2 regions of the Ruegeria sp. B11 genome follow, and region 1 is predicted to be linked to the other one. Evidence: riboswitches for the same ligand, from Rfam matches in the RefSeq annotation. Region 1 holds a riboswitch; the other holds the start of a gene.
The links. A riboswitch is a leader RNA that binds a small molecule or an ion and turns the genes downstream of it on or off. The one in region 1 is predicted to bind cobalamin.

Region 1 (7,916 bases):
GGCGCGACAATGATCGGATCATTTCCGCCAAGCCTGTTTGTTCGACCAGTCGTGGATTGAATCTGAACCCCTCCGGGCCAACCTGTGCGCCGTCGATTATGAATCGCTCGGGGATCATCGAATGCCAGCGGTAGAGCAAATTGAACTCAATCGCGATCTGGTTGGAATGATGCCACGGTTGCCAGCGATTGACGCCAACGGGTAGTTTGAAAGGCATATTGGCGATGTGGGCGATGTAGTCCTCAAGCACAAGCTTGATCAGCAATGCGATCAAGGTGCAGCGTGTAGTCTGGAACACACGCTCTTTATCCCAGCCTGATATGCCGCGCTTTTCGCGCCACAACAGATCGGCAAAGGTGTTATGGGCGCGCAACATCAGTGTATTGATCGTGATATAGCCTATCGTACCATTGCCATTATCGAGCCCGGTTGCATGAAAATCGAGCAGTAGCTGGTCGATTGCGTGATCGCTGAGACCCGGATGCGCCCGTTTCACCGCATTCCACAGCTTGCAGGGATCGTGCAACGGCTTTCCGCAATTCTCGCCAGTGGCGAGACTGCCATCAAAAGGGGGTGCTAGCTTAACACCACCGGATTGGTTTTTTTGAAACAGCTTCGGAGCCCACATCTCGCCCTGTGTATCCAGACGAAAGGCCAGCCGGTGGGTTAGTTCATTGGTATCGGGATCGCGTTCGCGCAGCATGTCGGTCTGAAAATCGTTCAGCCCGTAGATTTGGCACAGATCGACTTCGTGGTTCGAATCCGTCTGATCAACCGGTCCTTTCGCCCCAAAGGTGCGAAGGAAACTGTCGGTAAACCATTGTGCGGCCGAGATAAACAATAGTGTCGATCCTTGCGGGCACATCAAGGTAAGCGGGCTGCCATCCATTTGTGTCCGTCGGCGAAAGAGATCAGCAACTTCGCTTTCCGACGGCAGGATGGGTGAGAGGTCTTCTGGCGTTGTATGCCGACCGATCCAGCGATGGGAAAACACGCCGGGCCATGTCGTGTAGTCTGCGCCCATCGTATAGGGCCGCGGTCGGTGGATCTTCGCGGCGTTTGCAAGCCTGATCGCGGCTAAATAGCTCGTAACGGGTGGGGAGATCTTGAATCCGAGTTTGATCAGATCATCAACGTCCAGCATCAATACATCTCCGTTTGGTCATCGATTCGGGAACCGGGCGCGGGCCAAGCTCAGATAGGTTCTGAGCCGGATCGCATTAATCGGTCCTAAAGGTTCGTGATCTGCCGTGACACGCCAGGGCGAGAAGCTCATCGCGTCTCCATTCTGCGGATCAAATTCTGCACCTTTGGGAATCGTGATATCCGCCACGGGCGTGACGGTATGATGGTACGGATCAAGAGGTGCATCTGGTTGCGGATCGCATGCCCACCGGATGCGATTGTCGAGCACATCGAATTCGTCGGCCGGGCGCGGGGGCTCAATCACACACACCTCGAAGTGATTATCTCCATCGGCCACGTCTTGCCGCAAACACTGCCCGATCCCATCTGGGTCGTCTACCGGATGTGCCGGAATTTTTGGTTTCGCGCTGCGGGCCAAGTATCTGACCGTTAGATCGGGGCCCAGCCGATACGGTGTTGTCGACCAGAAATGGACCTCAAAAGGCGAGTGCATATAGTTCGAGGCAAAATCACTCGCGACGCGAAACTGACGCTTGCCTTCACGAGTGAGGAAGGCGCGAAATCCTGCGCGCAGCCCTTTGGTGATCAACCTAAGGCTCCATTTTCGTCGCCCTTTGATCGCGTGCTGGACCGCTTGTAATGTGGCGACAAGCCTGCCCAATCGCTCATATTCATCGGGGACGTAGCTGGGAAACACATCCTGATCGACCAATACGAAATCGAACTCGTCGCTGAGTTGTGTGGTCCCCAGATGCGCAAGTGCCTCGGCGTCGATCAGCTTGGGGCCTGGCACGTCAAAAAGCTTGATCGCCATCCCGTGGGCATCCGATTTCCGGTCATCCAGATGCGCGCCGTTGGAAAAGCGAAGTGCGGCTGAATAGGCAGCGGGCTGTTCAAACAGGCCGTGACGGAACTGTTCTGGTAGATCGTTTCTGACGGTGAATGTTGCAGCCACACACCCGTGACTGCGCCCATGCTGAGCCCTTAAGCGATGGCCTTTCCACCGTGCAACGGCCTCGAGATTGTGGTCAATGACATCATCAACAATATCCGGCGGCAATGCGTTTTGCGAAACATGCGTCAAAGAACCGTCTCCTTGGATAAACCCAGGCAATGATCAATCAGGGGTAAGGCGCTGACAAAGCTAAACCTCTAAATTTGTTCAGCTTACCTCAGATTGTCTAATTTCCAAACACACCAACTATGGACAGCCGTGGCCAGACAAATTCGGCGCGCAGCCCAAGCTATTCGGTTGGTGCTTCGGACACGTGGTTGCCGGCGCTCGATCCTCGACCAGAGTTGGGCGCCTTCGACTTTATCATTGACGTGTCCGGTGTTCTCGGGCACTCAATCGATTGATGGTTCCCGGTGGTGTTGCCGCGGGATGAAAAGGGAATACGGTGAGGTTTGCCAAAAGGTGCCAATTCCGTAACTGCCCCCGCAACTGTAAGCGGTGAGCAAGGCCAAACAGCCACTGGTCCACAGGATCGGGAAGGTTGGCCGAGCGCGGACCCGCAAGTCAGGAGACCTGCCATCAGATGTTTAACCAACCCGGGGCGGGGCGTCCTGGAAGGAGGCTTTGATGGCGCGTCAATCGCGTGTTTACATTGTCGGCAGCTTCCGCATGCGCTTGGAAACAAGTGGAGTGGACCATGCCAGATACGCCTGATCATTTCATTCTAGTCTGCAAAAGCTGCACTGAAGGGCTGCGCCTCGATGAAATTTGCGATGCGTTGACTGGGAAATTACCTCGCGGCTTTGCGATCCGCGCGTCGTCTTGCATGGCAGGCTGCGATAGTCCCAGAACGGTTGGGTTCCAGGCCGTAGGAAAGGCGCAATACCTTTTTGGTGGCATTCAGACCGCGGATGAGGTGCAGGCGCTGGCTGAGTTTGCAGCCCAGTATCGTGAAAGCCCGGATGGCTGGACAAATGCCAAGGATCGCCCGCAGGCGTTGTTCAATAAAACCCTCTCGCGCATGCCGCGGATCGAACAGGGGGCATCGCAATGACGTTGCCACCCTTTCTGATTGCCGAAAACCTTGAGTATTATGCCCTTAACGGAGATGTCCTGTTGCAGGGCGTCTCGTTCGAGTTGGACGAGGGTTCCATTCTAGCCATCGCCGGCCCGAACGGGGCGGGGAAAACGACGCTTCTCAATCTGTTGTGCGGCGCTGAGCCGCTGGCACTTGGCGATGTTCGGATCAAAGGACGCAGTCTGAAACAGCTCTCCGCCAAAGAGCGTGCGCGCATGATTGCAGTGGTAGGTCAGCAGGAACTGCCCGATGGACGCTTGGCGTTACGCGATTATGTTGCGCTGGGGCAAATACCCATCCGTGCGGACCGATCTGCCGAAGGCCACGCGCAAGAGCTGGACCGGATTTTAGACCTGACCGGTCTCGCCAATCTCGCGGACAAGCGCATGGCCCAACTGTCCGGAGGCGAACGTCAGCGTGCCCATATCGCGCGCGCTTTGGCGCAGAACCCTTCGTTGCTGTTTCTGGACGAACCGACCAACCATCTGGATCCTGATGCAAAAGGGCGGATGCTGTCTTTGGTCGCCGAGCTTGGGATCACCGTGGTCATGATCGTACACGATCTGGTCATGATCCCCGAATTCGCCACACACGTGGCGCTGATGAAATCGACCCGCATGATCGAGTTTGGATCGGTGGACAAGGTGCTGACACCCGAAAGAGTCCGCGAAACTTTTGGCGTTGATTTCCTCTGCTTTCTCCACGAAGGCCGCGTGATCCCGGCGCTTGATATTCGAAGAACCACAATCTCAACTTAGTCGAAGGAACACACTGAGATGAAATACATCTGGCCCGTGGCGTTGGCCACCGCCATGGCAAGCGGTGCTGCTGCGCAAGAAGTCACCGTAGACAACTGCGGCGAACCGCTGGTTTTTGATACCGCGCCCGAGCGCCTGGTTGTGCATGACATGAACATGACCGATATGGCCTTTGCATTGGGTCTGCAGGACAAGATCGTCGGCCTGACCGGCATCACCGGCTGGTACAAGACCAGCCCTGATTTTGATGCCCTGCGCGGCGACATCCCCGAGCTTGCGCCGAAATATCCGACCGTCGAAAACTTGGTGGCGGTTGAACCCGACCTGTTCTTTGCCGGTTGGTACTATGGCATGAAGCCGGGTGGTGATGTGACCCCAGATACATTGGAACCGTTCGGAATCAAGACCTTGGTTCTAACGGAAAGCTGTGTCCATCTGGACAAGGATCGCCCCGAAGCCAGCATGGATCTTCTGTTTGGCGATGTGTTGCGCTTGGGCAAGGTGATGCAAGTCGAAGACAAGGCCGAAGCTCTGGTCTCGGGCTGGAAAGAGCAGCTGGCAGCGATCGAAGCCAAGACTGCTGAACTGCCCAAGCCCCGCGTCTTTCTTCTGGATGGTCCTGCAGATGCTCCGTTTACCGCCGGTAAATTCGCGATTCCCGATGCGATGATCACAGCCGCCGGTGGTGAAAACGTCACTCATGACATGGACACGAGCTGGGGCCGCACTTCGTGGGAGGCCGTTGCCGCATCGAACCCGGAATTCCTGGTTTTGTTGGATTATCAGACCGGCAATGGCGCCGAGGACACTTTCAAGTTCCTGCAGGAACATCCCGTCATGTCGCAGACTGATGCCGTCAAGAACGAACGCTGGATCGGATTGCGCTACGAAGAGCTGACGCCCGGACCGGCAAATATCGAAGCGATCTCGAAGATGGCGCGCGCGATGCATCCGGGTCAGAGCTAATATGGGCCGACTGGGCCTGACGTTGTTGCTGGGGGCGGTCGTTCTGACCGCCCTTTTGCTGATTTCCACGATCTACGGCACAACCTCGATTCCTTTGTCCGACACCTTCACCGCGATCTTGCACGGTACCGGGTTGCAGGACGGAGAGATGTCGCCGCTGCATAGGATCGTATTCGACCTGCGATTGCCCCGCGCGTTGTTTGCAGCCGTGATCGGTGCCGGGCTGGGCATCGTTGGCGTGGTGCTGCAAACGACCACACGTAATGACCTTGCCGATCCATTTCTGTTCGGCCTGTCCTCGGGCGCGGCAGCGGGGGCGGTGTTTGTAATTACCGTGACCGGAGATATTCTGGGTTTCTGGACTCTGCCTCTGGCTGCCTTTTGCGGCGGTCTTGTGGCGTCGGGCATCGTGCTGGCGCTGGTTCATGGGCTTCGCACCAGCGCACCGGAGAAGCTGATCCTTGCGGGTCTGGCTGTGTCGTTTTTGTTTTCGGCCATCACCAACTATCTGATCTTCGCCGGTGATAGCCGCGCCGCCCATTCTGTCATCTTCTGGATGCTGGGGGGGCTGGGCCTGGCCCGTTGGGAGACGTTCCCGCTGGTGTGCATCGGTCTGCTGCTGATCCTGAGCTATTCGCTTTATCGCAGCCGCTGGTTGGATGCGCTGCTGACCGGGGATTTGACTGCCGCTACTCTGGGTGTGCCGGTTCGGGGTCTGCGGTTCAGCATGTTTTTCACCGCAGCTTTGGCAACGGCCGTGTTTGTTTCCGTAGCCGGAGTGATTGGTTTTGTCGGTCTGATGGTGCCGCATATTGCACGCGGGATCGCAGGTCCCCTGCACAAAAACCTTCTACCTACCGCCGCTATGGTTGGTGCTGCCTTGTTGACCGGCTCTGACATTCTCAGCAGGCTACTGCTGGCTCCGCAGGAATTGCCGGTGGGGATCGTCACAACTTCAATCGGATCGGTGTTTGTGTTCTTGCTTTTATTCAGGACAGCGAGAAATCAACGGTAAGGCCCTCGATCTTCGCTCCCAAGATATTTCGTCCTGATCAGGTCTGAGCCGAGTTTAAACCTTTCCGTCAACCGCTTGGCCGAGCCACTTGAACACAAGCTTGGCTCGGTCGGATGAGGTGTTGTGTAGTTTCACGTAGAAATCCAGTTGCGATGAGATGGTTTGCGGCAACAGTCTGACCAGTTTTCCGGATGCGGTCAGCTCCGAGGTCAGTCCCTCCCATCCCAGCACTGCGCCCATATCGTCCTGAGCGGCCTGAAGCGCAATCGTGTAATTGTTGACCCGATGCGCGGAATTCAGCGGGCCTTCATAGCCCAGTTTACGGGTCCAGGCCCGCCAATCGGTCCAACCGGTATCTGGTGCATCAAGATGGATGAGCGGCACTTTGGCGATCTCGCCGACATGCTCGATTGGGTTCTGTTTCGCAAACCGAGGGCTGCATAAGGCCATGATGTTGTCGTGAAACAAGGTCTTGATAATCCCTGAATCGCGGCGTGTATCACCGTAGTGAATGCTTAGATCACATTTTGAGGTATCGACCCCGAGATCGGTCACAACTTGTGTCACAGAAACATGGCCATGCGTTTTCCAAAACTGGGCAAGCCGTGGTGTAAGCCAAAGCGAGCTGACCGCCGTAGAGGAACGGATCGTCACGCCTTTGTGGTCATACTGTCGGCGCAACTGCCCAAGGGCCTCGCTGATCCCTTCAAGGCCACGTTGAAGGGCGACCAGCAAATAGGCTCCGCTTTCGGTAAGTTCGACGCCGCGATGATGGCGCAGAAACAGCGCGCATTGCAGCTCGTTCTCAAGCGCTTTGACCTGATGGCTGATCGCTGCGGGCGTAACATTCAGCTCTTCAGCAGCAGTTTTGAAACTCACATGCCGCGCTGCGGTTTCAAAGCTGATCAGAGAGCTTAGGGGCGGAAGATCATATGGGCGGTTGGGCAAGATGTTTTGACCTGTGACAAGTTGAAAACCCGATAATAAGAACGCAATCAGCAGCGATTTGGCTTAGTTCATCTTATGCAGAGTGAATCTTTTTGCAATTGCCCGCCAGCAGTTCAATGTGAAAATTCGCCACAACCGTTTGAGACATGATCAAGGGATGTGCCAAGGGTCCTCAAGCCCCTTGGACATCATATCGATCTTTCCTCATGCAATTCGATCCCCGGTTGGTCGTGCACAATTTGAAGGAGTTGCAGTATGCAGTCACATGCAAAAGTCGTGGTTGTCGGTGGCGGATGCGTCGGGGCGTCAATTCTATATGGGCTGACCGAACATGGATGCTCTGATGCCGTTATGCTGGAGCGCACCACACTGACCTCGGGTTCGACGTGGCATGCGGCTGGTTTGCTAGTGACCTTTGTGCGGTCGCACAACGTGTCGAAGATGACGATGGAAACCATCCGCATCTACACCGAGGTGGAAGAGAAGATGGGCAGTTCGGTCGGACTGCGTAAGGTAGGACAGCTGCGGGTGGCTAATACCGAAAAGCGCTGGGATGAGTTCCAGTCCTATATCTCGATCGCCGAAGCCGCCGGCGTGCCTTGTAAGCTGCTGACGCCAGAGGAGATTGCCGAGGTTCATCCCTTGCTGAACCAAAGCCCGGATATTCGGGGTGGTATCCTGCACACGGAAGACGGCTATGTGAATCCCGCCGACATTACTATGGCATTGGCCAAGCTCGCGCGGGATGCCGGCGCCAAGGTATACCAGAACACCGAAGCGCAGGCTTATGAGAAGCTGGACAATGGCCACTGGAAAGTGACCACCAATCAGGGTGAGATCACCTGCGAGCATCTGATCTTTGCCACCGGCAACTACGCCCGCGAAAATGCGCGCCGCGTGGGGCTGGACCTGCCATGTATCCCGATCGTTCACCAGTATTGGACGACCGAGACGGTGCCGCTGTTGAAAGAGCGCCGGGCGCAAGGCTTGCCCGAATTCCCAATCCTGCGGGATGAGGACTACGGCGCTTATCTGCGCGAAGATGTGGGC
Region 2 (7,916 bases), on a different contig from region 1:
GACCACGCTGAATCCGGAATCACTGGCAGCACTGCCACTTCTGGACACGCAGGACTCCACGACCGAAAGCGCAGCGATAGCGCTGGACCCTGCGTTGTTGACGTTCCTCGATACGCTGAAGCGCAGGAAGTTCCTGTCTGCCTGGGAAAGTGCCGCTATTCAAAGATGATCGGACTTAGACAACAACCCTATCCGTCATCGCTGAACTTGTTGCTTAACACTGTTGACGCTGGAAGACACTAGCCAGCCTGGGTTACGTCGCACGAATCTATAATCAGAAAAATGATCTCGGCTCAAAGTTTCTCGACGGCCACCTGCGCCCCCATGATGGCCTTGAGCCGCAGCCCCGCAGAATTTGCCCCGAGGAATTCGTGGAATGCACGCATCACGTCATCTTTCCACCAACCGCGCCTGTGATAATCGTCAAGCATGATTACGCCGCCTTCGATCATCTTGGGCAGCAAAGCACTCAGATCCGTCTTTACTCCCTCGTAGGAATGGTCGCCGTCCAAATAGGCAAACCCGATGCTTTGATCTTCAAACAAACGCAGCGCCGGTTGCGAATAGTCGCGAATGATCGAAACTTGCCCCTTGGCGATCTCGGTACTGTATTTACCCGTTACTGCATCGTAGATCCGATCCATATCCTTTTGCGTGCGCGCTCCGGCAAGCGAAGCACCGCCATCCGGATCTTGCTGTACTTGCCAGGGATCGATGAGGCACAATTTCGAGGGCTGCAGCTCTTCCAGCAGAATCCGCGAAAACTCGCCCTTCCAAACGCCAATTTCAACGCTCAGCCGTCCATGCGGCATGGCCTTGAGCATTTCGCGCCGCAGGGAATCCTTCCGCTCGCGCTGCTCAGCTTGCTTCTTGCGGCGATCCTCAGCAGATACAGCTTCACCCATAGACGTCTTCTCCGGTAGAGGAATTTTGCAACGCTTCAACCAGATCAACCCAGTCCGGTCTGGCTCTCAATTCTTCGGCTTTCGACCTGTGCCACTCACATGCTTGGTGATGGAGGTCTGCCAATTGCGGATCTGCCATCATCTCAGATTTGATGTCGTGCATAGCCGGCATGTGTTCCAGAATTGAGCGATCCTCAACATCATTGTGGTTCATCATGAGCCAGTATTTGAGCCCTTGATCCTGCCCCACATGATTGGTGCGCCCACGGTCGCGCTTGACCAAAAAGCTATCAGTGCTGCGCACAGCATAATGATGAATGCGCGCGAATTCATGGCTGAAACCACGCCATGCTTTCCATTTCACTTGGTCTGCTGGGTAGAGGTTCCCGCCCGAATCCCGCCACAACACCCCTTCGTATGGTGCGTCAGGGTTCGGTGCATCTTCTGGATTGATCCTGGGACGATGGGCGCGAAAACGGCTGAATTTCCCATTGTTGCGGAACAGCGTTTTGAACCCTTTGGTCCGGTGATGCGGATAGCCGTCTTCCGTGGCGGCCAGAAAGAAAGTCTCAGGTACAGGTCGATCAACGAAATCGTTCTGACCTGCGTTTCCGAACATGCGCCAGCAGATCGAGATCGCGTCCGCCACGCCGCTGGCCTCAACGAGGCTTCTTATATCACTATTGGGCAAACGGATATTGATATACTCGTCCACATCCAAACTGAGAATCCAATCCGAAGACAGATAGCTTGGGTGATTCCGCGCAAGCGAAAATGCACGAACCTGAGGCGCAGCGCGCGGACCCAGTCTGTTTCGTTGGTGGTGAGCCCAGCCAAGCACTTGCAACCGGTCACCCATGGCATCGGTACCATCAGCGCAATCATTGGTATAAATCAGAATGTCATCAAAACCGATTGCGTGGTTGTAGGCCACCCAATCGATCATGAAAGGCCCTTCGTTTTTCATCGTTGTTACGATGAGAAAGGTCTCATTCGTCATAAGTTGTTCTCTTGCCTGTGCCGGTGTCGGACTCCTGTCGACCTATTTAGAATAGCACCAGAATTTTGTCCAACCAGGTCGCCAGACAGCCGCAATGCTTGCCGATTAATCTATCTACCGATTCTGTGGGATCACCTCATAACCCGGTTCTTCTGGCTCGTCGTCCAGCATCTCGGTTGGGAACCCTGGCGCCTGGATCTCCAGTCCGGTCGCGTCCTCTAGCCGCCTGATGATGTTCGGGGACAATTCACGTTCACCATATCGCGCGATGCCATCTTCGAAAATCTTGATCATCAATGGGTTTATCTCAAGAGGAACTCCGGCACGGTCGGCGACCTCCTGAAACAGACCGATATCTTTTTTCACCAGGTCCATGGTGAAGGAAATATCGCGCGAGCCGTTCAGGATGACCTGACTTTCGGTCTCGTGCACGAAGGATGTGCCTGACGATATCTTAATCGCCTCATAGGTGGTTCCAAGGTCCATGCCGGCGGCCTTGGCTGTCACCAATGCCTCGGCGCAGGTGATCAGGTTGGCGGTAGCCAGATAATTGGTCAACACCTTCAGAACAGAGGCCGAGCCCAGATCGCCCGTGTGCAGAATGCGCCGCCCCATGGTGGTCAGGAATGGCAGGATACGTTCAAAAGTCTCACGATCACAGCCTGCGAAGATCGAGATATTACCCGTCGCTGCCCGGTGACATCCGCCCGAAACCGGGCAATCCACCGCTGCGCCGCCTCGTTCGATGACCATTGCGCCAAGGCGTTTGACTTCGGCTTCGTCAGTGGTCGACATTTCCATCCAGATTTTGCCAGGGCCGACCTCTGGCAACATTTCCTGCATCACCGCATCCGAGGCCGCAGGAGAAGGCAAACAGGTTATAACAGCATCGCAATCGCGCATCAGTTGCGCCGGGCTTTTGGCGGCTTTGGCACCCTTGGCGACGAATTCGGTCACCAGATCCGGGTTCAGGTCATGAACCGTCAGATCGATACCGTTTCGTAGCAGCGATCCAGATAGCTTGCCCCCTACATTCCCCAGCCCGATAAACCCTACTTTCATGCGCGGTATCCTCCTGTTCGCATCTTGCTGCCATGCCAGCACGTCGTTGCAGAAGTATCATGCCGCCCAGCGACCCCGACAGGTCGCTTTTTATCCGCTTTTTCACGGATCGGCGCGACTCGCTTGACAAGCAACCCTGCCCTGCCGCATGTCCCTTTCGTTGGTGTCTGCGAGAGCAGATGAAAAGGGAATGCGTCAGCGGTTTTTGCCGTCAAACGCAGCCGCCCCCGCGACCGTGACCGGAGAGGGTGCCCAAAGCCACTGGCAGTATGGCCGGGAAGGCGGGACATCCGACAGAGGCCTCCTCTGACATCCGCAAGCCGGGAGACCTGCCAACGCCCGAAGATGAAACCGGACGGGGTGTTCCGGTGTGGGGCTGTGATCGGCCCGCATGAAACCCCGTCCCCCACGAAGAGGATTTGGGGGGATGAGAGACATGACCGAGACCGCACCGGTCGAACTGCTGGTTTGCACTACCTGCCGTCGCGGGCTGCCTGTCGAGGATGACGCCCAGCGCCCCGGCACGTTGCTGCACAAGGCGCTTGAACAGGCGGGCCTGCCCGAAGGCATTACCTTGAAAGCTGTGGAATGCCTGTCGAATTGCGATGAAGGCTGCTCGATCGTGCTACGCGGAGGACCGGATCGCTGGACTTTCGTGTATGAGCATCTGAACGAGATCGACCATGTTGAAACCATCGTCGAAGGCGCAGCCAAATACCTCGCCACCGAGGACGGATTGGTCAAATGGCGCGAACGTCCCGAACATTTCCGCAAAAACTGTGCGGCCCGCATTCCCCCGATTGGAGCCCTGAAATGAGCAACCTTGAGAAACTCCCCGTCACTGTGATCACCGGCTTTTTGGGCTCGGGCAAAACCACTCTGGTACGTCACCTGATGCAGAACCCGCAGGGCAAGCGTCTGGCGGTGGTCGTCAATGAATTCGGTGATGTCGGCGTCGATGGCGATATCCTGAAATCCTGCGCCATTCCTGATTGCCCCGCGGAAAACATCATGGAACTGGCCAATGGCTGCATCTGCTGCACCGTCGCCGATGACTTCATCCCGACCATCGAAGCCCTGATGGCACTAGAGCCGCGCCCCGATCACATCCTGATCGAAACCTCCGGTCTTGCCCTGCCAAAACCGCTGCTAAAGGCGTTCGACTGGCCCGATATCCGCTCGAAAATCACCGTCGATGGCGTGATTGCTCTGGCCGATGCCGAGGCCGTGGCCGCTGGTCGGTTCGCTCCGAATGTCGAGGCGGTGGATGCGCAACGCATGGCAGATGACTCGATTGATCATGAAACTCCCTTGTCCGAGGTGTTCGAGGATCAGATTTCCTGCGCCGACATCATTCTGCTGACCAAGCCCGATCTGGCTGGCCCGGAAGGCGTTGCGAAAGCGAAAGAGATCATCGCCGCCGAAGCGCCCCGCCCCATGCCCGTGGTCGAAGTGGCCGAGGGTGCCGTGGACGTCCGCGTCGTGCTGGGTCTAGAAGCCGCGGCCGAGGATGACATGGACGCGCGTCCCAGCCATCACGACGGCCATCACGATCACGAGCATGACGATTTCGAAAGCATCATCGTTGAACTGCCCGAGCAAATCGATCCGATTGATCTGGTCGCCAAGATTGAACGATTGGCCAACGAGTTGAATATCCTGCGCGTCAAAGGCTATGCCGCCGTTCAGGGCAAGCCCATGCGCCTACTGGTTCAGGCCGTCGGTGCGCGCGTGCGTCACCAATATGACCGCCCGTGGGAGTCCGGCGAAGACCGTCGCTCGCGCATTGTGGTCATTGCCGAGCATGACGATATCAAAGAGGCCGAGATCCGCGATATCCTTGTGGGTGTAACCGAGGCTGCCGAGTAAGACTTATGCACGTCGTCTTCCGCGAAAGCCATGGGCTCGAAGAAACCGAGACCCCGACCGATCTGGGTCAGAGCCCGGCGGACCTTGTGGTGCTGTCCTTTTCCGACAGTGACCTTGGCGCTTTCGCGGCGGGATGGCATCGTGGAAGTGGGCCTGAAGGACGCATGCCAACGATGCGGCTGGCCAATCTGACGGCGCTGAAGCATCCCCTCTCAGTCGACACATATGTCGAGCAGACACTGGAGGGCGCAAAGGGCATCCTGATCCGTCTGATCGGTGGAGTGCCCTATTGGGCCTACGGCTTGCAGCAGGTTCTGGCGCTGGCGCAGGCCAAAGGGATTGCACTGGCCGTGCTGCCCGCAGACGGTCGCGAGGATACGCGGCTGGATGATTACTCTACCCTGCCTGTCTCGACCCTGCGGCGGCTGGCGCATCTGTGCGACACCGGCGGTGAGGTCGCAGCGCAGGCCGCTCTGGCGCAGATGGCACTGGCTGCGGGGTTGTATGCAGGTCCGGTCATGGGCGCGAAGACCATCCCTGAATGCGGTGCCTGGTGCCCAGATCGCGGCGTGATCCCTGCAGAAAACGCTCTGCCCGGTGATGCGAAACGTATCATCGTAACCTTCTATCGTGCTTATCTGACCTCGGCGGACACAGCCCCAATCGCAGCGCTGATCCGCAGCTTGCGCGCGCGAGGTTTTGAGGCCGTCGGCCTGTTTGCCCCGTCGCTCAAAGCACCAAATGCCGCCGATTGGCTGCGCGAGACCATTGTGGCGCTGAAGCCTTCGGCGATCGTCAACGCCACCTCATTCTCAGGCAAGGGCGCATCAGGCACCTCACCTCTCGATGTGGCAGAGGTGCCGGTCTTTCAGGTCGCGCTGGCCACGTCACGCCGCAAAGCGTGGGCCGAAGCGGAACGTGGCCTTTCACCAGCTGATCTTGCCATGCATGTGGTCCTTCCGGAAGTGGACGGGCGGATCAACGCGGGCATCGTATCCTTCAAAGAGCCGGGCAAACGCGACCCGCATCTCGAGTATTCTCGCTTCGCTCATCGGGCTGAACCCGAACGGATCGAAGCCATCATCAACCGCATCTCCGGCTGGCTGAACCTTCACGACAAACCCAAAGCGGAGCAGGTTCCGGCGCTGGTACTATCGACCTATCCCGGCAAAGACTGGCAGATGGCACATGCAGTGGGTCTGGATGCGCTGGCCTCGGCTGAGGCAATGTTGCTCGATCTGCAAGGCGAAGGGTATGACACCGCGCCTGCCGAGCCGATTGCTGAAACTCTTCTTGATGCCCGGATTTCATGGCCGCTAGAGGATTATCAGGCGGCGCTGGCGGCGCTGCCGGAAACACTCCGCGCCGATCTCAATAAGGTTTGGGGCACTCCCGAAGACGACCCTGCTTTCACAAATGGCGCGTTCCACTTCACTGCGCTGCGTCGCGGAAAGGCTCTGATCGCGCTGCAGCCCGAGCGCGGCACACCCGAACTGCGCGATGACGACTATCACGATCTGTCGCGCACACCGCGCCACGCCTACGTCGCCTTTTACTTGTGGCTGCGCAAAGGATTGGTCGCGGATGCGCTGATCCATATCGGCGCACATGGCACGCTGGAATGGTTGCCGGGAAAATCAGTCGCCTTGTGCAACGAATGTTGGCCCGAGGCGTTAATCGGCGATCTGCCGGTGATCTACCCCTTCATAGTCAACGACCCCGGCGAGGCCGCGCAGGCCAAGCGTCGGATCGGGGCGGTTACGTTGGGCCATATCCCACCCCCGATGAAGGAAAGCGGCACACCAGATCGCATGGTGCGGCTGGAATCGCTGTTGGACGAGTTCTCGAACGCGGACGGGCTAGACCCCAAACGCCGCGATCGCCTGCAGGAAGATATCCGGGACGAGGCGCAGGCGATCGGGCTGGAAAGCGATCTTGGCCTCGATCAGGCCACCTGTACCGCCGAGGCGATCACGCGCATTGACCGATTTGTCTGCGACATCAAGGAAAGCCAATTCGGAGATGGGCTGCATATCTTTGGGCGCGTCCCCGATGTGACGGGTAATTTCGACGCTGCCCCCTCAGCCCAAGCTGAACGCTCTGCCCTGATTGACGCTTTAGCGGGCAAACGGATCGAGGCCGGGCCGTCCGGATCCCCCTATCGCGGACGTACGGATGTATTGCCGACCGGGCGGAATCTTTTCACGACCGACCCGCGCTCGGTTCCCACGCGCGCGGCCTATACACAAGGCGTCAAGCTCGCTGAGGAACTGGTTCGGCGGCACCTGCAAGAAGAAGGCGACTACCCCAAGGGCTTGATCGTCGATCTATGGGGTTCGGCCACTATGCGCACAGCGGGCGAGGAATTCGCCCTGGCGCTGCACCTGCTGGGGGTGAAGCCGGTTTGGGATAAAGGGTCTGAGCGGGTCTCGGGCATCGAAGTGTTGCCGATCACCGATCTCAGCCGCCCGCGACTGGACGTAACATTGCGCGTCTCAGGTCTTTTCCGGGACGTGTTCCCGACGCTTTCCGCGCTGTACGGTCAGGCTGTCCGCGCATTGACCAAACGAGATGAAGCACCCGATTGGAATCCTTACGCCGGTCAGGAGCCTGCGGCGCGGGTCTATGGGCCAGCCCCCGGCAGCTATGGTCTGAACATGACTCATCTGTCCGAAACCTATACGGATGAGGCACGCGTGCAGGCGGGTGAGGCTTGGCTGGACGCCAGTTCCTTCGCTTTGGAAGGTGAACACATCGCGCAGGATAAGGACGGTATCTCGCAACGCGTCGCCAACGCCGACAGCTTTGTGCACCTACAGGACCTGACCGAGACGGACTTGCTGCTGGCCAATGATTATGCAACGCACGAGGCCGGATTTGCCGCCGCCAAGAAAATCACCGGCGGTACTGCGCAGCTTTATCATCTGGACAATACCAACCCGGACAACCCGCGCGCCCGCACCCTGCCCGAGGAAATCAGCCGCGTCGTCTATGCCCGCGCCGCCAACCCGGGATGGATTGCCGGAATGCAGCGGCACGGGTTTCGTGGTGCCGCTGAAATCGCGGCGACGCTGGATCAT

Region 2: linked by a shared signal. The riboswitch ahead of ACR0I1_RS11890 (DUF1636 family protein) and the one ahead of ACR0I1_RS08905 (DUF1636 family protein) in region 1 are both predicted to bind cobalamin.

Annotation. Positions count from the first base shown of each region.
Region 1 is NZ_JBQFVO010000002.1:236,748-244,663, forward strand. Features, by position in the region: gene ACR0I1_RS08895 (peroxidase family protein) at 1-1,144, opposite strand, end outside; gene ACR0I1_RS08900 (catalase family protein) at 1,163-2,230, opposite strand; cobalamin riboswitch at 2,489-2,696, shown strand; gene ACR0I1_RS08905 (DUF1636 family protein) at 2,799-3,155, shown strand; gene ACR0I1_RS08910 (ABC transporter ATP-binding protein) at 3,152-3,937, shown strand; gene ACR0I1_RS08915 (ABC transporter substrate-binding protein) at 3,956-4,903, shown strand; gene ACR0I1_RS08920 (FecCD family ABC transporter permease) at 4,905-5,918, shown strand; gene ACR0I1_RS08925 (LysR substrate-binding domain-containing protein) at 5,973-6,866, opposite strand; gene ACR0I1_RS08930 (GcvT family protein) at 7,122-7,916, shown strand, end outside.
Region 2 is NZ_JBQFVO010000003.1:23,100-31,015, forward strand. Features, by position in the region: gene ACR0I1_RS11870 (ABC transporter substrate-binding protein) at 1-169, shown strand, start outside; gene ACR0I1_RS11875 (class I SAM-dependent methyltransferase) at 294-905, opposite strand; gene ACR0I1_RS11880 (glycosyltransferase family 2 protein) at 898-1,905, opposite strand; gene ACR0I1_RS11885 (NAD(P)-dependent oxidoreductase) at 2,020-3,006, opposite strand; cobalamin riboswitch at 3,112-3,318, shown strand; gene ACR0I1_RS11890 (DUF1636 family protein) at 3,404-3,784, shown strand; gene cobW (cobalamin biosynthesis protein CobW) at 3,781-4,836, shown strand; gene cobN (cobaltochelatase subunit CobN) at 4,842-7,916, shown strand, end outside.